Regions from separate parts of the Brevibacillus sp. HB1.1 genome, predicted to be linked through region 3. Evidence: riboswitches for the same ligand, from Rfam matches in the RefSeq annotation. Region 3 holds a riboswitch; each other region holds the start of a gene.
The links. Region 3 has a riboswitch for cobalamin ahead of metE (5-methyltetrahydropteroyltriglutamate--homocysteine S-methyltransferase). Riboswitches for the same ligand answer to the same signal wherever they lie in the genome.
Positions count from the first base shown of each region.

Region 1 (7,466 bases), on a different contig from region 3:
GACAACTACAGCTCTAAAGAAATTTCAACGGGATCGAAAATTAAAGCCAAACGGCGTTGTATCAAGCAAGGTTTATGAAGAGTTGGGATTAGTGGAATAAATCCTGGCACGGTTCGTGTTTCCACTACATAAACCTTCTAAACATACTTCCAATCCCATTCGTTCCTTGGAAAGTTTTGAATACCTCGTTTGCTACTTTTACACCATTGAGGATTGTGCCTATATCAAGATTTAGATTAGAAAGCCGTGGTGGTCGAGACTCTTTTCTCGTCCGACGGCTCGTTTTTGACCACTCTTGATAATACTGCCCAAGGGATTCAGGATTTTTCTGTAGCTTTCTGATCGAGACCTTATTTGATTTCAGCCAATCCGCAAATTCAGGGCTAAAGCCATTCATTTGTCTAGCCACTTTTCATTCTCACCTCGTTTCATAAATGAATAATGCAAAGGGATCATATGTCCCTTTGCATTACTCTTTTGCTTAAACCCATTTCCTAATCACAATCACATCCGACAATGACAAGCAAAACAAACAGAACTAGGATCAGAGCAAAGTCATCAAAGCCATTAAAGAAACCCATTCTGCCTCCCCCTTTCCTTAGACACCCTACTGTATGCACATTTCTCATGATTTGCCTGTACACTCACCTAATAGAAAAAGGACGCAAGCATTTGCCTACGCCCTTTTTCACCCTATTGCAGTCCGATTTGCGATTTTACTTGCAGAATCCCACCTCGGAAAGAAAAATTCGCATTTGCTCCAATCGTCCCTTCTCCCTCATACATGTAGACGATCGTGTGTCCTTCCTCTCCTGCTTTACCAACCTCAGCGAGCAGTTCACCTTCCCCGCCCACTATTTTTTTTACTTCCTCAAAGCTCATCCCATTTTCAATCTGTTCAAATTCACTCTTCGTGATCGTTGCTTTCTCTGTCGCCGCAGGAGCAGTCGCTTCTGGTGTAGGTGAAGCTGGTGTTGCTGGCGCGGTTGCCTCAGGTGCTGGAGCCGTAGCAGTTGGCGTTGCGGGTGAATTTGCTGCCGTATCCGTTGATGGCCCGGAGCTACATCCAGCCAACATGATAGCGAAAGCCACTATAAAAAAAGACATTTTCTTCAAAGAAAAAGGACCCCCTTAACTAAAATGAATCTCCCCTACCATAATTCAAAATATTCCTCTCAACAAGAATAACAACCTGACATTTCTCGACAAAGACGAATCTTTTCGGGCATAAGAATGCAAAAAGAGCCTCAAAAAAGGCTCCCTTTGCGTTGACATTACTCTTTTACATAAAGCTGATACATCTCGGTTTCTTCATCCGTTGCTTTTGCGATTCGAAAAGCTTCTTCCACGCTTTTCTTGTTTTGAATTACCTCGTAGAAAAAGCGCAGGGCGAACATCAGCGCAGAATTTCCGTCCGGGTAATCATCTGGCCCGATATACGTATGGCAACCACTGTCCAGAAAGGCCTTCGCTAATTCAGGATCACCAAGCGAGCATCCGTTACTTAACACGATTTTTCCATCTAGCTTGGCAAAACGTCTAACGTCGTCAGGACCAAAATCACCCTTTGGTTCTCCTTCCTCGTATACGTCCTCGCCCAGCTCTGGCATAATGAGGCTTCCCTCATCTCCATGGAAATTCAGAACAATCATGTCGGTATTTGGGTAGAGGTCGCTACCATTCAATACATCAATCAAATCGCTTGGTCGACCAATCCAGTACGTAAAGACTCGCGCTCCAAAATACTCAAGTGTATTCCGGATTGCTTGGCTGTCCAGATCTGTATCCGGACCAATTACTAAGGCAACATTCATTTCAGGTTTACTCATCGTGATATTCCTCCATTTTGTTGTAAGTGGTTTTTATTTGTGGGTAGACAAAACCATTTACATGGAGGGGGTCGGGCCAACTGGTGGATGGCAAGACGTTACTTCTTCATCATCATGATATAGGTAAACTCCTCTTCAATTGGAAATTTTTAAAATTTATAGCAGTATATCACTCGTAACATGTCATGTAAAGTTTTTCCGCCCCTCGTTTTGCAGCGATTACGCAAACCCTTTTTTGATTTTGGTCTTCATGTCACGATACAGCTCTCCGTATGTAATCGCATGCTCGATATGCGAATAGGAAAGTACGGAATCGCCATCCTTGCTCTCGCAGCATGCAAAGAACAAGCTTTCCATCAGATTGTGATTTTCGATGGAATTGGTAATGTGGACGCAATCCTCAATCGAATCATGAGCGTCATGCTTGTAAAAAAGAAATGTCCCTTCTTTGAACGCCCCTTTTTTGTTAGCGTCTTTCCAAATGAGCATGCCCAAGGTAATAAAGTACCCGTCCTGGAAGCGGATGACGCCGGTAATGACAGAATTAATCGTGGTCGGAATGATCGCAATCGAGTCATTGAGCTGATTGACGTATTCATACAATGCTTTATTGGATTCTTGAAGATCAGCGATTGGTACATGAAGAAGCTGCTTGTCTCTTAATTTTTCTACGAGTTGCTGAACGCATAGCGTCTTATTCAAAGTTGAAATCACAACCTCATCACTTCCCCCATTGTAAGTAAGTGCCTTCTTTACGTTATTCGTGATGAATGGACATATCCCTACAAAATCCGCACAATCTTCTTACTTTTTCAGCGAGAATCAAATTTTACCATACGTAAGAGGCATGGAAGTCGGTAGTCTGTCTGCAAAAGGCGAACACGTCCCCCTTCACCAGGGTTCATGTTGAAATTTCCAGCAGGGTCGAGGGTGGGTACGGGGATCATTCCATGAAAAAAGCCCTTCACGCCTTGATGTGGCGAGAAGGGCCTCTTGGCGCGAACTTACGCCTTTCCCTTTAAATAATCATCTTTTATCTTCTTTTCCTGCTCGACGGTAGTCATCTCTTTCTCCAATACTTGATACATCAGTTCATCCTTCACCTTACGTGAAATTCCTTTTTCCTGGTGATTCGGGACCGATGTACTCATGACAGAGTCTTGTTCCATACCAGCGTACCTCCATGGCTTTTTGGGGTTAGCTTGCCCGAAAGCCGCCACTCCATTCACCACACCTGCTGAACACTGAGCATTTTTCGCAGCTCGTCGACCGTGCGTGGAATATTTCCGCCAAGTTCACGCTTCCACTGCTCAGGCAGTGCCTCCCACACATCAACGAGCAACGGCATACCCAGATGAAGACTCTCCAGCATGGTTCTATTTTCCAATGCCTCCTGCGGATCTCCCGCGAAAACAAGCCTGCCTTCATCCATGATGCAAATCCACTCTGCCCATTCAAACGCGATATCCATATCATGTGTCGCCATCAAAACAGTCGTTCCTTGCCGGTGAATCGCATCGAGCTCCCGCAGCAAATTTTTAGTCTGATAGCGATCCAGATACGCAGTAGGCTCGTCCAACAGCAAAAGCTCTGGCTCCATGACCATGACCCCCGCGAGTGCCAGACGCCGTTTTTGTCCCAGGCTCAAATGATGAATCGGAGCTTCTGCCAGCTCTCTCAACCCGAATGCATCCAGCACTTTTTCTACCTTTGCCCGTATGACTTCCGTAGGCAGCTTTTGATTGCATAAACCGTAGGATATATCTTCTGCGACCGTACTTGCGATCAGCTGATGCTCGGGATCTTGAAAGACCAAGCCTACCTTTTGCGTCATCTCTTGTAGTGCGGCTCGTTTGTAGACAAGCGGTTTCCCCTTCCACAGCACCTGTCCCTTCTGTGGCTCGATGATCCCGTTCCCATGCAAGAACAAGGTAGACTTCCCACAGCCGTTTCGTCCCAAAAGGACACATTTTTTCCCCTCTGGAATCCATAAGGACAGCCCAGACAGGACCGGTCCCCGCCCTCCTGGATACGTGTACTGCAAATCGATGAACTCCAACAACCGTGATGTCATAACTACCAACCTCCTGTCCACCACTCAAGCAGCACCAGCAGCATACAGCCTGCGATTGACTCCCATTCATAACGTCGCGAACGAGCATGGGTATGAAACGCGAGCACCTGCATGCTCTCCCCGAAGCCTCTAGCCGCCATTCCTTTATGCAAGGCTTCGTATTTGCGCATCGCTCTGACAAACAATTGCGCAACGAGAATCCCTGCATCCCGAAGTGTCGCTCGGAAGCCGCGATGACCTCCACGCGAACGTTGGGCAATCCAGAGCTGGTGAGAAATTGTTACTAACACAAAAATAAACCGATACATGATCATTAATAAATCAGTCACAAGGACAGGCATACGAAGTCGGCGAAACACCTGCAAGATTTCGGCAAACGGCACGGTAAACAAAATGAAGGCAAAGCAAGATAAGCTCGCCATGGTACGCCAAAATAAGATCCAAACTTTACTGAATGATGACGTCGGCACATAGAGCACATACGAACCCAACTCCCATGCTGCCGCGACCTGGACCTGTACTTCGCCTGCTTTCGCCCCTTCTACCAATAGGGCAGGGAGCCCCGCCGCGAAAAACGAGAGCGACACGATCATAAAGGCACAATAGATACGGACAGGTATACGGGCATACACCACTACCCATACCGTCATCCAAACAACGACGGCCATCTGCATCCATACATGTCCCACCAAGACGAGCAGTAACAATGCACTCGCCAGCAAGAGCTTATGAGCTGGCGGCAGACGTTTCAGCCTGTTTTGATAAGAGAGAGAATCAAGCTGCAGCCCGTTCATTTTTTCCGCTTATCCAACCGACCTTTGTATAAGCCCACGGCGTAGCCAACCACTCCCGCTCCCAACGCCGCCTGCACCGCAAACAATAGGCTCTCCGTCTCTCCCCCTGGCGGTTCTATCAGCGGCTGGAACCACGGTTCGTAGTTCGGAGCAATTTCCTTGATCGCTTCCTCCGCCACGCCGTCTGCGCCGCCAAATTCCGAATCCTGCACCAGCAACAGTGGGACAATCGCCAGTACGATTACCCCCAAGAGTAATAGCCAGTTCCATCCTTTTTTCACAGCGATTCCTCCCGTTTGAGCAAACGAAGCTGTGTAAGCTCTTTTGCGTTGTAAGATAACAACCAGTTCCAAACAAGAACGGTCAACAGACCTTCACTGATTGCGAGCGGAACTTGCGTGAATGCAAAAATTCCTGCGAATTTGGCAAACGAGGCCAACACTCCACCAGATTCAGCTGGAAATGCGAGTGCCAGTTGAATCGAAGTCACCACATAGGTAGCGAGGTCAGCCAAGGCAGCCGCCGCAAAAACAGCCAGACGCTGGCTTCCGCGCACTTTCATGATCACCCGATAGATTCCGTATGCCACCAGTGGTCCTACTACTGCCATGGATACAGCATTTGCCCCTAGCGTAGTCAAACCTCCATGTGCCAAAAGCAAGGCTTGAAACAAGAGCACCATGCTCCCTAACACAGACATCGCAAAAGGCCCAAACATAATGGCGCCAAGGCCCGTTCCAGTCGGGTGAGAGCTGCTGCCTGTAACTGAAGGGATTTTCAGTGCAGATAAAACAAAGGCAAACGCTCCTGCAACACCAATAAGGAGCTTCATTTCGGGATGTTCTTTTACAATCTTGTTAATCGAGCGAATCCCAAGAATAAAAAATGGCAAGAAGACAGCCCACCAAAATAAGGCCCAGGATAATGGCAAATACCCTTCCATGATGTGCATCGCATGTCCTGTCTCTGGTTCATTGAGCAGGAAATACAGGACAAAGCCCGCGATCATCAAACAAGTAGATACGAGACGAGATCGATTCATGTTCCTTCCTCCTTCACTGACTTTCGTTCTTTTCCTACAAACAAAAAAATCCCATCCATCAATGGACGAGATGTGCACACAAAACAACAGACTGACATACAGCCTCATTGCCTCGTATTCACCGCTCCTTTCCGCGAAGGTTTTGTGGGTGTGGCTACTAGGTAGGTCTCCTGGCTTCCAGATCCATACGCTCTTTGTCCTTCCCCATACAAAAATGAGTGGTTTCCTTCTCAAAGAGAGCTCCCTGGTTACAGTGGCGGGACCGCTCGGGACTTTCACCCGATTCCCTGTTACCCTTTATGCGTCACATAAAGGCACCTAACGCCGATCATATGAAGTTGACAGACAATTCATGTTTGTCCCACATCATTATAACGGATCACTACATAAATCGGAAGAATATAAGCAAAAACGCATAAGCCGATGCCCCACTACAAACGGAGCCATCGACCTATGCGTACTTGTTCTATCTATTCTTTTGCGTCTACGCCAATTACTTCACTAATATGTTTAAAACCATCGCGCTGCATGAGCTTGAGTAGCTTTTTGTTAATTTGCTTGGCGATACCTGGGCCTTGATAAATCATCCCCGTATACACCTGAACGAGACTGGCTCCTGCTCGGATTTTCGCGTAGGCGTCTTCGCCGTTATAAATGCCCCCGACACCGATGATGGGTACCTTGTCTCCTACTTCTTGATAAATCTCCTTCACCCAAGCAGTGGAACGCTCCGTAAGAGGTCTTCCGCTCAAGCCGCCCGCTTCCTCGGCAAAACGATGTCCGGAAACCGCCTCGCGTGACAGTGTCGTATTGGTAGCGATAATTCCGGCAATGCCTTCTTCAACAGCAGCGTGAACAACATCGCGCATGTGCTCATCCGACATGTCTGGTGCTACTTTCAGCAAAATCGGCTTTTTCTTGATGGAACGTGCTTCCATTTCGGTTGCCTTTTCCCTTACTGCACGCACCAAATGACGCAAGCTCTCTGTCTCCTGCAAGTCACGCAGATTCGGGGTATTCGGAGAGCTGATGTTAATGACGAAATAGTGACCGTATGCATAGAGCATGTCCATACATTTGCTATAGTCGATGGCCGCCTCTTCATTCGGCGTTACTTTGTTTTTCCCAATGTTAATCCCAATTGGAACATCTGAGTATGCGTAATCGACCAAATGCTGGGAAGCCAAATACGCACCGTGATTGTTGAAGCCCATCCGGTTAATGACAGCTTGATGTTCCGGCAATCGGAACAAACGCGGCTTCGGATTGCCTGGCTGCCCCTGCGGTGTCAACGTCCCGATTTCCACAAACCCAAAACCAAGAGCACCCAACGCATGATAGACTTCCGCATTTTTATCAAAACCGGCTGCAAGTCCGACTGGATTCGGAAACGTCATTCCCCACAGCTTATTCTCCAACCGCTGGTCTTTTACCTGATAGATCATCTTCAGGATGCTTTTGCCTGGAGCAGAATCCTCCACCAGCCTTAAGGCACCAATTGTCTTTTCATGAATCTCTTCCGCATCATGCTGGAACAGGTATTTTCTTATGAGCTGATACATCGGCTGCACTCCTTACTCCGTTTCTACCTTTTTACCTCATAGTAGAATACCATACTTTTTCGGGCGGATGTAACCTTTATACGTTGATACATATTTCCAAGCAAGCAGGCAAATCCTAACAGCACCACCACGTACAGGGGGATAAGTCTTCATGAAAGTGGACGG
Region 1 is NZ_JABMIV010000013.1:123,297-130,762, reverse strand. It holds gene HPY27_RS26205 (L,D-transpeptidase family protein) at 1-100, shown strand, start outside; gene HPY27_RS26200 (hypothetical protein) at 125-409, opposite strand; gene yjcZ (sporulation protein YjcZ) at 495-581, opposite strand; gene HPY27_RS29965 (hypothetical protein) at 694-1,107, opposite strand; gene HPY27_RS26185 (hypothetical protein) at 1,275-1,829, opposite strand; gene HPY27_RS26180 (hypothetical protein) at 2,049-2,543, opposite strand; gene HPY27_RS26175 (hypothetical protein) at 2,834-2,998, opposite strand; gene HPY27_RS26170 (energy-coupling factor ABC transporter ATP-binding protein) at 3,055-3,903, opposite strand; gene cbiQ (cobalt ECF transporter T component CbiQ) at 3,906-4,697, opposite strand; gene HPY27_RS26160 (energy-coupling factor ABC transporter substrate-binding protein) at 4,694-4,978, opposite strand; gene HPY27_RS26155 (energy-coupling factor ABC transporter permease) at 4,975-5,739, opposite strand; cobalamin riboswitch at 5,883-6,076, opposite strand; gene HPY27_RS26150 (quinone-dependent dihydroorotate dehydrogenase) at 6,210-7,301, opposite strand; gene HPY27_RS26145 (GerAB/ArcD/ProY family transporter) at 7,453-7,466, shown strand, end outside.
Region 1: linked by a shared signal. The riboswitch ahead of HPY27_RS26155 (energy-coupling factor ABC transporter permease) and the one ahead of metE (5-methyltetrahydropteroyltriglutamate--homocysteine S-methyltransferase) in region 3 are both predicted to bind cobalamin.

Region 2 (7,466 bases), on a different contig from region 3:
TCGCTTCCGAGTAGAAATACACATGTCTTTTGCCTGTAATGGGATGGGTCGTCACTTCTGTCTCTACGCCGAAAACATTCCGAATCAGCTGGGGTGTCAAGACTTCCTCCGGCGTCCCTGAGGTAACGATTTCCCCCTCACAGATCACGTACAGACGATCACAGTACATCGCTGCGATATTGAGATCATGCAACGAAGACAAGACCGTAATTCCCAGCGTTTTGACCAGATCCATGACCTGCAATTGGTATCGAACATCCAAATGATTCGTCGGTTCATCAAGGACAAGAAACTCAGCTTGCTGCACCAACGCTCTGGCAATCAGCACCCGCTGCTTCTCCCCACCCGATAAACTGAAAAAGCTGCGATCGGCATATGTATGCATCCCTACCCGCTGTAGCGCATCTTCACAAATTCGAGCGTCTTCTGCGTTATCGGACTGAAACAGCCGTTTATGCGGAGCACGTCCCATATTCACGATTTCGGTTACCGAAAAATCGAATTCAACAGAGGACTCCTGCCGTACTGCCGCCATTCGCTGAGCGTTTTGACGTGAGGTTAACTTATACACGTCGTCGCCATCAAGCGAGATCCATCCCGAACGCGGCTTCAATACGCGATAAATGCTTTTTAGCAATGTGGACTTCCCACTGCCATTCGGCCCGATCAGCCCCACAAACTCTCCAGAGCGCACCTCCAGACTGACGTTGCGAAGGATTTCCTTTTTCTCCAGTTCGACCGATATATTCTCCACCAACAAATTCATCGTTCGCTACCTCCAAAGGAATAAGAACTCCGCAACATCAACCAGATAAAGAATGGACCTCCACACAGCGCTGTCAAAATACCAATTGGCAGCTCTTCCGGTGCAAATGCGAGCCTGGCGACTACATCAACCCAGATTAGAAATATCGCGCCAAATAAAGCGCTGACAGGAAGAACACGTCTGTGATCTGATCCGACCATCACACGGACGATGTGGGGCATCATTAATCCGACAAAACCGATTGATCCCGCGATGGACACGATTACCCCCGTGAGAAGTGCCGTGATCACCAGGAGAAGCTTGCGGAATTGTACCGTATTAACCCCCAATGTCCCCGCTGACTCCTCGCCCATCAGCATCGCATTCAACGAGCGGTATTGGGCCATTAAGACGATGAGACAGATGACGACAATCAATGTAGGAATAGTCAGGTACTCCCATTTCCCGCCAGCCAGACTTCCACTTAACCAAAACAGGACCGTCCCAATTCCATGCTCATTCGGCGCTGAAAAGACAAGGAGACTGGTAATGGCAGACAAGATCGCAGATATCGCAATTCCAGCCATGAGCAGGCGTACTGTGGAGTTTTGTCCTCCGATACGGGATAGCGTAAAAATGAGAATGATTGACACAAGGGAGCCTGTAAAAGCGCCAAAGGATAGCGCATACTGCCCGTACATGCTGAATGCTCCGAATATAATGACCGAGGTAGCTCCAACCGAAGCACCTGAAGATACACCTAACACATACGGGTCAGCCAGGGAGTTGCGAACCAACGACTGGATCGCTACTCCCACGACAGACAGACCTGCGCCGACGATCGCCCCCAAGAGTACACGCGGAAAGCGAATATCCCAAATAATCGTTTGCTCCCCTTTGGACCAATCCACCTCAATCCATTGGGTCAATATCGGAATTTTTGATAAGGCGATTTTCCATACCGTTGTCGGCTTAATCTCCACTGATCCCAAGGTAACTGCGAACGTAATCGAGAGGAAGAGTCCGACCAGTAGAGTAATGATGATATAAGGTAACTTGATCTGTTGCAGTGTTATTCCCTCCCTTAAAAGGGGTGTACTCTATTTGAATTTATCCGGGTAGAGTCCTTCCGCCAAAATTTTTAGCGCAATCGGTGCTCGAACGCCTTCAGAAGCCGCGGACAATGGCAATACCATTAGTCGTTGATTTTTAATCGCCGGGATATCCGCCAGTTCTTTTTTGGTCAAAAGGAAATTGCGTTTTTGCTCAACGGTTCTATCACCGTAGTCTACGATAATAATCACGTCAGGATTGCGACTCACTACTTGTTCCCAACTGACCTCTGCCCAACCCTTTTGAATGTCATCAAAAATGTTCTTACCACCAGCAGTCTTGATTAAGGACGTCATGTAGTTGTTGGCTGCTGTGAATGGTTTATCTTCTCCGTTGTCGTACACGAATACTTTAAGCGGCTCGTCCACTTTGCCAATTTTACTAATCGTTTGATCCAATTCACTCTTCATTTTATTAATCAAATCATTGGCTTTGTCTTCCACACGGAAAATGCGTCCAATATTCGTAATGTCTGCAAACACATCGTCGATTGTCGGGCCAGGCATGCTAGAAGACGCTTGCAGATACGATTTGATGCCGACCTTTTCCAAATCCTGCATCGATCCTACACCCTTTTCGCCGAAGCCGCTTTTCCATCCGGCGTACACGAAGTCTGGGTTCGCTGCCAGCAGCACTTCTTTCGTAGGATACTTGTCAGACAGTACCGGAATCTTGTCGTAATCTGCTTTTAACTCTGGAAGGATTTTATCGTCTAGGTATGCAGTTCCGACCATTTTATCAGCCAGGCCCAATGCCAGCATGATTTCGGTAACGTGTTGGTTCAAAGTCACTGCACGCTCAGGTGCTGTTGGATAGGTCATTTCGATGCCATTATTGGTTAGTGTTACAGGCTTGCTCTCTGCTGCTGGTGCAGCCGTTTGTTCGGTTTTGGCTGGAGCCTGTGTTGTCGTAGTGGAGCCGCATGCCGAAACCAAAAGCATGGCAGCTGTCATGATACCGAAAGCTAGTCCTTTCATTACTGTATGTGGTTTGTTTGTCTTCAACATCTGTAATCCCCTTCTCTGTATGTATATGATGAGTTGAACGAAATCCTCCACAAAAAAAGCACCCCCCATTTCAATCGGGAGGTGCATGACAAACGTAGATATAGCTATAAGCAGGCACAAAGGCGCCGTTTCATAGGCTGTTTCCACATCTGCCCCATCCTCGTGGGTCGATTGTATATGATCGCATGGCAGGTCTCCTGGCTTACGAATCAACACACCCAGCTACCTTCCCATTTTTTGTCTCGCAAAAAACAGTGGCTATTCGCTAGTTGCTCCTCGTTACAGTGGCGGGACCGCGCCGGTTTCTCACCGGACTTCCCTTTTAAGCTGACGGCATATGCCATCTAGCACCATTCGATACGTATTCAATTTTTACGATTTATTCATTCATTGATAGTAGTCAGTTTTTTCGGGAACTGCGTGAGAATTTCAACGCCCGTTTCCGTAACCAATACATCGTCTTCAATCCGCACTCCGCCTACACCTGGCAGATAGATGCCTGGCTCGATCGTAAAGACCATCCCTGGACGAAGCACTTCTTGGTTCTGGCTGTGAACAGATGGATATTCATGTACATCCATCCCAAGTCCATGCCCAAGACGGTGCATGAAGTATTCTCCGTAGCCTTTTGCGGTGATGACATCGCGAGCGGTTTTATCCAAATGCGCAAAAGTCACACCCGGACGAATCTCAGCAATGGCCGCTTCGTTGGCAGCCAATACTGTCTCGTAAATTTCTTGAAGCTGAGCACTGATCTCGCCTACAGCAAAGGTACGGGTAATATCGGATACATATCCGTTGGCTGCTACCCCGATATCAAACAAAAGCAAGTCGCCTTCTTGCACCTGGCGCGTTCCTGGTTTCCCGTGTGGCAGTGCCGACTTCTCCCCTGCCAATACCATGGATGTAAAGGACGGACCTTCGGCACCCAAGCGCTTCATCTGGAATTCCAGCTCAGCTACGATTTCTGTCTCGGTCATGCCTGTCTTGACTTTTTTCAGGGTCTCCCGCAAGGACTCCTCGACCAACTGAACAGCGTGCTTCAAACGCTCCACTTCATCCGCCGATTTGATCAAACGCATTTCACGCAGTGGCTCTTCCACATCCACATAGCTCGACGCCAGAACAACTTGTCCAAGTGCTTCATAGCGCTCGACAGTCATATGACTTTTTTCAATACCGAGCTTCGTCAAGTTCGCTGGCAACACTTGCTTGAGGATTTCATAGGGGTTTTGGATATCCGTATGTGTATGGATATCTTGAACGAACGAAGCCTCTGCGGCTGCCTCACGATCAAGAGCAGGTACAATCAAAGAAGGTTTTCCCTCAGCAGGAATAACGAGACCCATAAAACGTTCATGCGGGTCTGTAAAAAATCCGGTCAAATAGTAAACGTGCTTAGGGGAGGTAATCAACACCGCGTTCAGCTCTTGCTCTGTCAAAAACGTGTGGAGCTTCGAAATGCGCTCTTGAAACAACTTCTTCACCCTGCTTTCACCAATTATTCTATTGCGAGAATACCACTTCCCCATCAAAAAAAGAAGAGTTCAAATGAAAAATCTACTTCATATCGGACAACCTAAGGGTGGGGTGAAAATGAAAATGGAACAAATACTCGTCCATCAGGATGGCAAGCAGTTTGCTTTTCACATATCGGGAAAAGGCCAGCCGTTATTGTGTATCCATGCGCCATGCATCGGCTCTATCAATTTTGTTTATCAGCAAACACTCGCAGATACATATCAGATCATTGTCCCTGATTTGCCCGGACATGGCGACAGTTCACCGATGGAGAAGCCCTTTTCCATTGGGGAGCTGGCAGAACAGCTCCATAAGCTTGTCCAGTCACTCGGCATTGAACGTCCCTTTATTTTGGGGTACTCCCAAGGTGTTTCCATCGCCCTTGAATATTGTCTTCGCTATTCGGATGCTGTAAAAGGCGCCATACTCGTGAGCGGCTTTTCCGAAGTGAATGACCTGTATTTACATGGACGATTTTGGATGGCACAGGCAATGTCGATGCTTCACGGAGTCCCTCTTCTTGCCCGTTCGATTGCTTCCTCACATGTCGCTGACCCAGAAATGCGTGAAAAATGGACGGTACAGGCCTCCAAAACAGATCCCACTAGCCTGAAATACCTTTACGCTGCCGGACATCGTTATCATTGTACGGAGCGTCTGGGCAACATCCAGCTTCCGATTTTACTTGCCTATGGCAAACAAGATCAACGGATGCACCATTATGCGCAGATGCTTACCATGAAATTGCCAAAAGCAAAACTCGAGATGATCCCTAACGTGAAGCATCAAGTCATCACGAAAGCTGCTCCTGCTTTCAATCAGTTGTGCCGCACCTTCATGGAAGAAGCATAAAAAAAGAAAAGACAGAAGGACGGGTACCTCCAGCCCCTTCTGTCTTTTTGCGTTTTGACTAGCTCTTCATACGCGGGTCGAGTGCATCGCGCAAGCCGTCCCCGATTAAGTTAAAGCCGAGAACTGTCAGCATGATAGAGAGCCCCGGAAAAATAACAGTCCATGGTGCTTTCTGAATGTACTGACGTGAATCAGCGAGCATTTTTCCCCATTCTGGTTCTGGCGCTTGTGCTCCCAGTCCGAGAAAGCCAAGTGCAGCTGCTTCGATAATCGCTGTTGCGATCCCCATCGTCCCGGTCACAATGATTGGTGCGAGGCTGTTCGGCAAAATATGCTGCATGATAATCCGGGAATTTTTCATCCCAATTGCCCGTGCGGCCATAACGAATTCTTCTTCCTTCAAGCTCAATACGCGGGCGCGTACTAACCGTCCAAATGTCGGAATGTTAATAATCGCAATCGCAATCAAGGCGTTTTGCAAGGAAGGACCCAAGATGGCAACAACAGCGATTGCCAACAGAATACTAGGAAAGGCAAGCATAATATCAAAGATACGCGAAATAATCGTATCGATCCATCTGCCATAGTATCCTGCCAAAAGACCGAGCAAGGTCCCTGCGAGAACGGAGCCAATGACAGAGAACGTCCCTACCCACAAAGAGATTTGTGCCCCATAAATCACGCGACTAAATACATCGCGACCATTGTAATCTGTTCCAAACCAATGCTCTTCGGAAGGTGGCTTGTTTTTCATCACGAGCTTGCCTTCATCGTACGGATACGGAGCAATCCATGGAGCTAAAACCGCCACAACAATGAAAAACAAAATAATCCCGAAGCCCACCAACGCGAGCTTGTTTTTTCGTAGCGTTCTCCATGCATCCTTCCAAGGAGAGACGACTTCTTCTTGCTTCACTTTTAAAGGTACTACATGTGCTTGTGGTTGTAATTGTGGTTGTGCCATGTCTCTTCGTCCCTCCTTAGCGATATTTGATGCGTGGATCGATATAGGCGTACAGAAGGTCGACCAAGAGGTTGATCAGGACGAAAATCGTCGCGATCACAAGGATACCGGATTGGATAACCGGATAGTCACGGTTTCCAATGGCGGTCACAATATAACGACCGACACCTGGCCATCCGAAGATCGTTTCTGTCAAAACAGCTCCACCCAACAGCAACCCTGTTTGTAAACCAATTACCGTCAAGACAGGGATCATCGCATTCTTCAGTGCATGCTTGTACACCACCCAAAACTGTGCTAGCCCTTTTGCACGAGCGGTTCTGACATAGTCGGCACGCATGACTTCCAACATGCTCGATCGAGTAATACGCGCAATGATCGCCATCGGGATCGTACCTAACGCGATTCCTGGCAGGATCAAATGCTTGATGACTTCCCACAGCTGATCCCAACTTCCAGCGATCATCGTATCCAGTATATAAAAGTGCGTAATGGCCTCTACGGGATTACGCGAATCGTCGCGACCAACTGATGGCAGCCATTTCAGTTCTTGGGCAAACACCCACTGCTCCATCAAACCTAGCCAAAAAATTGGCATGGATACACCAACCAAGGCGATCAACATCGCACAGTAGTCAAACCAGGAGTTTTGCTTCCACGCAGAAAGAATTCCTGCATTTACACCGATAAACACAGCAATCAGCATACTCACAATCGTAAGTTCAGTCGTCGCCGCCAAATAAGGCAAGATTTCATCTGAAATCGGCGCATTCGTTTGTAACGATTCCCCAAGATTTCCGCTCAAAATATCTTTCATATAATCGAAATACTGTATGTACCACGGATTATTCAATCCCAATGCCTCTCGTATGTCTGCAATCGCTTGTGGTGTTGCCTTTTCTCCCAAAATCGTCAAAGCCGGATCACCAGGGATGGCACGAATAATGGAAAAAACGATGATTGACATGCCCACTAAGACAGGAATGAGCATTAAAATTCTTCGAATGCTGTAAGCTAGCAATGCCATCTCCTCGCCTTCCTGCATAAAATAATCGCCAAGTAATGAAAGAAGGGTAAGAAGAGGTATGCACTCCTCTTACCCTTTTACGATGAACCAGCTTACTTGAAATCTACTTTTTCCAAACTTTCAGACCCTTTTGGATGCGGGCTGTAGTCTATGATATTCGCTTTTCCAGCCAATGCTGGTGTAGAGTGTGCCAGCGGAACCATTGGCACGTCCTTGAAGATGATCTCTTGTACTTGT
Region 2 is NZ_JABMIV010000008.1:70,310-77,775, forward strand. It holds gene HPY27_RS19985 (heme ABC transporter ATP-binding protein) at 1-766, opposite strand, end outside; gene HPY27_RS19990 (FecCD family ABC transporter permease) at 763-1,821, opposite strand; gene HPY27_RS19995 (ABC transporter substrate-binding protein) at 1,846-2,865, opposite strand; cobalamin riboswitch at 3,036-3,235, opposite strand; gene HPY27_RS20000 (M24 family metallopeptidase) at 3,249-4,343, opposite strand; gene HPY27_RS20005 (alpha/beta fold hydrolase) at 4,462-5,238, shown strand; gene HPY27_RS20010 (ABC transporter permease) at 5,297-6,202, opposite strand; gene HPY27_RS20015 (ABC transporter permease) at 6,219-7,229, opposite strand; gene HPY27_RS20020 (ABC transporter substrate-binding protein) at 7,322-7,466, opposite strand, start outside.
Region 2: linked by a shared signal. The riboswitch ahead of HPY27_RS19995 (ABC transporter substrate-binding protein) and the one ahead of metE (5-methyltetrahydropteroyltriglutamate--homocysteine S-methyltransferase) in region 3 are both predicted to bind cobalamin.

Region 3 (7,466 bases):
AATCGATGTACTTAGAGCAGTATCCAGACCGGGTGGCCGTTGTGGCACTGTCCCTTGGACAAGGTGACTTTGAGCTCGCTAAGCGTTTGACAGTATCCATGATGGATCAACGCTTGCAACCAGCGACACCAACCTTCCTGAATGCAGGCAAAAGCCGCCGTGGAGAAATGGTCTCCTGCTTCTTGCTCGAAATGGATGATTCACTGAACTCTATCAACTTTATTTTGGGAACTTGTATGCAGCTATCCAAAATTGGCGGCGGTGTGGCCGTGAACTTGTCCAAGCTCCGCGGACGAGGAGAGCCGATCAAAGGCGTCGAGGGCGCAGCAAAAGGTGTCATGCCCGTTCTCAAGCTGTTGGAAGATGCGTTTTCCTACGCAGATCAAATGGGGCAACGCAAAGGCTCGGGTGCAGCGTACTACAACATCTTCGGTTGGGATATCAACGAGTTTCTCGATTGCAAAAAGATCAATGCGGATGAAAAAGCACGCATCAAAACGTTGTCCATCGGCCTGATCGTACCAAACGTGTTCTACAAGCTGGCTGAAGAAAATAAGCCATTGACTGTGTTTGCTCCGTACTCCGTGTACAAAGAATACGGTGTGCATCTGGATGATATGGACCTCGATGACATGTACGAGGAGCTCTTGGCAAACGATCGCATCAAGAAAAAGACCGTGATGAGCGCACGCGAGATGTTGACCAAAATCGCGATGATTCAAATGGAATCGGGCTATCCGTACATCATGAACAAAACGAATGCGAACAACAACCATGCACTGAAAGATCTCGGTTCGGTGAAAATGTCCAACCTGTGCACGGAAATCTTCCAGTTGCAGGAGACTTCGACGATCACCAATTACGGCGAGATGGATATCATCCGTCGCGATATTAGCTGCAATTTGGCATCGCTCAATATCGTCAACGTGATGGAACGCAAAATGATCCGTGAATCCGTCCACGAAGGAATCGAAGCCATTACAGCCGTGAGTGACATGACGCGTGTAGAAAACGCTCCAGGCGTTCAAAAGGCAAACAGTGAGCTGCACTCAGTAGGTCTCGGTGCGATGAACCTGAACGGTTATCTGGCAAAGAACCGAATCGCCTACGAGAGTGAAGAAGCGAAGGACTTCGCTCGTACGTTTTTCATGATGATGAACTTCTACTCTTTGGAAAAAAGCATGGAAATTGCCAAGGAAACAGGCAAGACCTTCTTGGGCTTTGAACAATCGGAATATGCAAAAGGCACTTATTTTAACAAGTATTTGACGAACGATTACAGCCCGCGGACGGAAAAAGCAAAGCTTCTCTTTGAAGGAATGCACATTCCGACGTCAGAGGATTGGGCGGAACTACAGCAAAAGGTGCAAAAGCATGGCGTCTACCATGCGTACCGTTTGGCAATTGCACCGACTCAGAGTATTTCCTACATTCAGAATGCGACTTCTAGTGTGATGCCAATCGTTGAGCATATCGAAACGAGAACATATGCTAACTCTACGACGTATTACCCGATGCCGTACTTGTCGCAGGAAAACTATTTTTACTACAAATCGGCGTATGTGATCGATCAATTCAAAGTGATTGATCTGATTGCCGAAATTCAAGAGCACATTGACCAAGGAATTTCGACTGTGCTGCACGTGAACAGCAATATTTCAACCAGAGAACTGGCTCGCTATTACATTTACGCAGCGAAAAAAGGTCTGAAGTCACTCTACTATACGCGTACGAAGCATTTGACTGTAGAAGAGTGCATTAGCTGCGCGATCTAGTGAACGAGCTTCATAAAAGGAAAAGCATCAAGCAAAAAGAGAAGAGGAACGCCATATGAAAGCAGTCAATTGGAACAGGCCGGACGACGATTTTACGATGACGTTTTGGAATCAGAACATCATGCAGTTCTGGACGGATGATGAGATCCCACTGTCAGATGACAAGATGTCCTGGATGGAGCTCAGTGCGACTGAACGGGACACGTATAAAAAAGTATTGGGCGGTCTCACCTTGCTGGATACGGTCCAAGGTGGAGTAGGGATGCCGAAGATCATGGAGCATGTCGATGGACTGCAAAGAAAAGCGGTTCTCGCCTTCATGGGCATGATGGAGCAAATCCATGCCAAATCGTACAGCAGTATTTTTACAACGCTGGCATCGACAGAAGAGATTGACGGTATTTTTTCGTGGGTGGAAAACAATCCGCATCTGCAAAAGAAAGCGGCCCTCATCTCGAAACGCTATCAAGAAATTGAGAAACCGAAAGACTTGTACATGGCGATGGTAGCCTCTGTCTTCCTGGAAAGCTATCTGTTTTACAGCGGCTTCTTCTATCCGCTCTATTTGGCGGGGCAAGGAAAGATGACTAGCAGCGGGGAAATTATCGACCTGATTGTTCGCGACGAGAGCATCCACGGACTCTATGTCGGCGTTCTTGCGCAAGAAGTATATCAAGGTCTGAGTGTGGTCGAGCAGACCGCAGCAAAAGAGGAGCTGTATGCCCTTTTGCATGAGCTGCAAGAAAATGAAGAGGCCTATACGACTTCGTTGTATACGGAAATCGGATTGGCTGACGAGGTTCATGTGTACGTGCGTTACAACGCGAACAAAGCATTGATGAATCTGGGGCTGGACCCGTTATTCCCAGAGGAAGAAGTGAACCCGATCGTACTGAACGGCATTCGCACGCAGACGAAGCAGCATGACTTCTTCTCGAAAAAAGGAAATGGCTATGTCCGTACGCTAAACGTAGAGCCGTTGACCGATGATGATTTTAAATTTTAGTATGACAAAAAATGGATTCTGTGTTACTGTATGAACAGTATGCTGCCCTGCTAATTTATGGGGGGCACTTCACAGAACCATGACAATTTCATAAGAGTGGAAACAGGTTCTTTGGTCATCAAGATGGACCAAGGATGAAAAGGGAAGTCGGTGAGAATCCGACACGGTCCCGCCACTGTATGAGGGGAGTCGGCACATTTTTCAGCCACTGATCCAAACGGATTGGGAAGGCATGTGCAGATGATGATCCCAAAGTCAGGAGACCTGCCTGTTTCGACGACACTGCTTAACCTACGGGAGATAGGGAGGTGTTAGGATGCTGTGATCTCAGTGCTTATTTGGCATTTCTAACGTTCTTTTTGATCGTTGGAGATGCTTTTTTTATTGGGCGGATTCAAGTCAAGATCGAATAAAGAATGGAGTGGAAGCTCATGAAAAGCAGCAATTTGGGATATCCACGGATCGGGAAGAACCGCGAGTGGAAAAAGGCATTGGAAGCATTTTGGGCAGGCACTATCGGTGAGGTGGGCTTGGAGCAGCAAATGGAACAAATCCGTCAACAACATCTACTGAGTCAGCAGGAAAAAGGGGTCGAGCTGATCCCTGTGGGTGACTTTACGTACTACGATCACATGCTGGATATGGCTGTGATGTTTGGAATGGTCCCCAAGCGTTATGAATACGAGGGTGGCCCGGTTTCGTTAGCCACATACTTCGCCATGGCTCGCGGTTCGAAGGAAGCTGTCGCCAGTGAAATGACGAAATGGTTTAACACGAACTACCATTATATCGTCCCGGAGTTCGGTGAACGTCAACCAGTCATTACGGAGAACAAGCCTCTCCAGGCATATTTGGAGGCCAAAGAAAAGTTTGGAATCATCGGAAAGCCTGTCATTGTAGGTCCGTATACGTTTGTCAAATTGTCCAAAGGATATGAGAAAAACGAATTTGAGCCCATCGTGGATCAACTCGTTCCGCTTTACATAGACGTTCTCCGGGAGTTGGAGCTACACGGCGTGGAATGGGTGCAAATCGATGAGCCTGCATTTGTACTGGATGTCTCGGTGCGTGATCGCGCCATCATCAAACGTATCTATACGCAAATCGGTCAAGCACTACCGCATATCCAGTGCATGCTGCAAACTTATTTTGAAGCGGTGGATTGGTATGAGGAGCTAGTTTTCTTACCGGTAAAAGGAATCGGTCTTGATTTTGTACACGGAGCGAAGCGTAATCTGACCAATCTCAAAACACACGGGTTTCCAGCAGACAAGATTCTCGCAGCGGGAATCATCGACGGTCGAAACATATGGCGTGCATCGATTGAGGAGAAGTGGGAACTAGTCAAAGAAATTTCCGAGATTGTTCCACTCGAAAAGCTGTGGTTGCAGCCGTCCAGTAGCTTATTGCACGTACCAGTATCGGTTGAAGCAGAGAAGGACTTGCCTGAGGAAGTCATGCCTGCATTGGCATTTGCGGATGAAAAGTTGGGGGAAGTTCAGCTTTTAGTCCGAGGATTCCGATATGGTAAGTATGTCATCTCAAAAGAGATTGCTCAAAATGAAACGGACTTGCTCAAGCTGGCACTATCCCCAGCGAGGAATCGTCAAGAAGTGAAGAATGAGCTACGCCAAATGGCAGCTGGAAAACCTGAAAGAAGCGTTCCATACCAAGAACGTCGTGAGATTCAACAAAATACGTGGAAGTTGCCACTGCTGCCAACGACCACAATTGGTAGCTTCCCGCAGACGTCAGAGGTTCGCCAAGCCCGACAACAGTTTAAAAAAGGTAACTGGGCAGCGGAGCAATATGATGCTTTCATTCAAGCGCAAATCAAGGAATGGATCGATATACAAGAAGAGCTCGGTCTGGATGTCCTCGTCCATGGGGAGTTCGAACGAACAGATATGGTCGAATATTTTGGAGAAAAGCTCGATGGCTTTTTGTTCACGAAAAATGGCTGGGTGCAGTCGTATGGCTCCCGTTGCGTAAAGCCACCTGTTATTTACGGAGATGTGGAGTTTGTTGCACCAATGACAGTCAAAGAAAGTGTGTATGCAAAATCATTGACGGACAAACCAATGAAGGGTATGTTAACTGGTCCAGCGACCATTTTGAATTGGTCGTTCGCGCGGGTCGATGTCTCCAGACAAGAAGTGTGCGAGCAAATCGCCTTGGCATTGCGAAAAGAAGTAGAAGCCTTGGAAGAGGCGGGTATTCTCATGATCCAAGTCGATGAGCCAGCACTTCGCGAAGGATTGCCGCTCAAAAAAGAAGAGCAAGCAGCTTATCTCGAATGGGCCGTCAGAGCGTTTCGTCTAGCGACCTCTACCGTTGCGCCAAGTACCCAAATTCATACCCATATGTGCTATTGCGAATTCCATGATTTTATGGATGTCATCAGCGAACTCGATGCCGATGTAATTTCGATTGAGACTTCCCGCAGCCACGGAGAGCTCGTGTCTGTGTTCGAAACAGGTACGTATGACAAAGGCATCGGGCTCGGCGTATATGATATCCATAGCCCCCGAATTCCAGCAGTCTCAGAAATGGAAGATATGGTAGCACGGGGTGTACAAGTACTTCCACCCGATCAATTTTGGATTAACCCGGATTGCGGGCTGAAGACAAGAGGGAGAGAAGAAACCGTTCAGTCATTACGAAACATGGTTGCGGCAACGAAGGCGATTCGGAATCGTTTGACATCCCAGTAGGGAAGGTGCACACGATGAGAGGAGCCACACAAATGATGACGGAAGCACGACCGATCCAACAATCGAGAACCTTTTTGACTGATCTCGTCTTGCCACCGGATACCAATCACCACCATACCATTTTCGGCGGGAAAGTCATGGCATATGTAGACAAGATCGCCTGCATCGCAGCCATGCGACATTGCCGTAAACCTGTTGTCACTGCGTCCAGTGATTCCTTCGATTTTCTCGCACCAATCAAAACAGGGGAAGCGATCAACCTGGAGGCCTATGTCACCTGGACCCATAAGACATCGATGGAGGTATTCGTGAGAGTGGAAGCGGAGAACTTGTTGACGGGGGAAAAGCGCATGACAGCACGCGCGTATCTGACGATGATTGCCCTCGACGATCAAGGAAAGCCGACGATCGTACCTGGTGTCATTCCTGATACAGAAGAAGAGCGCATACAGTATGAAAAAGCAAAGGAACGCCATGGATTGAGAAGAAAGCGTAAGGTAGAGATGTAAAGAAGACGATGCCTCCATTGACCTTGTATGCAACAGGTTACTGGAGGCATCTTTATTCGCATTCATACACCATTTTCAAATATTCAAAATGACTTCCATTTCGTAAAACGCATACTGCATGATGCATGATGCGTAAGTCCCTCCTTAGAGCAACCCTTGCCGCAGCTCTTCTGTAAACTGCTCGACTAGGTCGGGTCTACCGTGAAACTGAGCAGGGGTATTTTGAAAGAGTGTGACTTCCCATTTGTCTCCTTGCTTTGCCGCTACGAGCGTCTGATGCGTATTCAATGCGGGGTCCAACTCGCTTTTTCCTGGTGGAATCATGCCTGCTATTGCTCGGACGATACCAACTTCTTCGCTCAACAACCGTACCGACCGGATTTTATAGACAAAGGGAGGTGTTTGATGATGGGAGAAAATTTCGTCGAGATGACTGAAAATCTCGTCACGCCCAATGATCTGACTGCCATCAAAGCCAATCAATTCACCTTCTGTCGCAAAAGGAGTGGACATACCAGTAGCACTGCGATCATTCCAGCCTGTGATGAGTTGCTCATAAAGGGTGCGTATCGCATTTGCGCTTGTTGTTTTTTGCATGATTGTTTCCTCCTGCTTTTCCAATTGGAAGATAGCTTATCATAAATGATCTTTTGCATGCAAAAAAGCCGCTGTCTTACTCAGCGTGCCGATTAATAGCAAGAACATTTTGTGTTATATGGGAAAAAAGTAATATAATAGCATAATGATAGAGGGGGGACCTATATGGATACACAAGATGAGAGTGTCAAAGAAATTAACGCCAAAATCAAGACGTTATGGAAAAGTGTCATTATTTTTGGCCTTTTTACTATTGTAGGCATTTTTGCTGGAAATGTCATTCTTATTCTTATTGGTTTGTTATTTGTAATTGGTGGCATTTGGGGGATTGGGAAATTTAAGAAAATGCTACAAAATCAATTAACGGATTATCAACCTGGAAAAGGATTTTCGTTTTTCCGTAAGACTGGGGAGCAAAAGATTAAGCAGATTACATATAGCCAGTATGGGCTAGCGGGACTTATTCTTGTTTGCGTTCTACTAAAGTTATCGACTTTTTATGCGATTTCTTTCGGAGTCATTGGTATTTTAGTACTTCAGTACACTTTTAAAAGACGAATTTCGCTCCATACGAAAATTGATGATGCTTCCTTATTTGAATTAGAGGAAATTGGAATTATTACTTCAAAAGATATTGTCAACGCTTTGTATAAGGATTTTGAAAGTTGGACGAATGTACAGCCGGGAAACAAAGTCTTTCTCGTCAAGCAGGATGCACTTGTTTGTATCGTGATGAATGAGAACTTGAAAGCAGTACGAAGGGAATGGCAGCTTCGTGATATCAAAAAGCTGGGTCTATTAGGTAGTGGGAATGATGGGCAAGGATTGCTCCTATTTCTTGGAATCTCCCAAGATGAAGTCATAC
Region 3 is NZ_JABMIV010000001.1:58,981-66,446, reverse strand. It holds gene nrdE (class 1b ribonucleoside-diphosphate reductase subunit alpha) at 1-1,775, shown strand, start outside; gene nrdF (class 1b ribonucleoside-diphosphate reductase subunit beta) at 1,831-2,781, shown strand; cobalamin riboswitch at 2,869-3,067, shown strand; gene metE (5-methyltetrahydropteroyltriglutamate--homocysteine S-methyltransferase) at 3,213-5,495, shown strand; gene HPY27_RS00280 (acyl-CoA thioesterase) at 5,510-6,004, shown strand; gene HPY27_RS00275 (SgcJ/EcaC family oxidoreductase) at 6,149-6,601, opposite strand; gene HPY27_RS00270 (hypothetical protein) at 6,767-7,466, shown strand, end outside.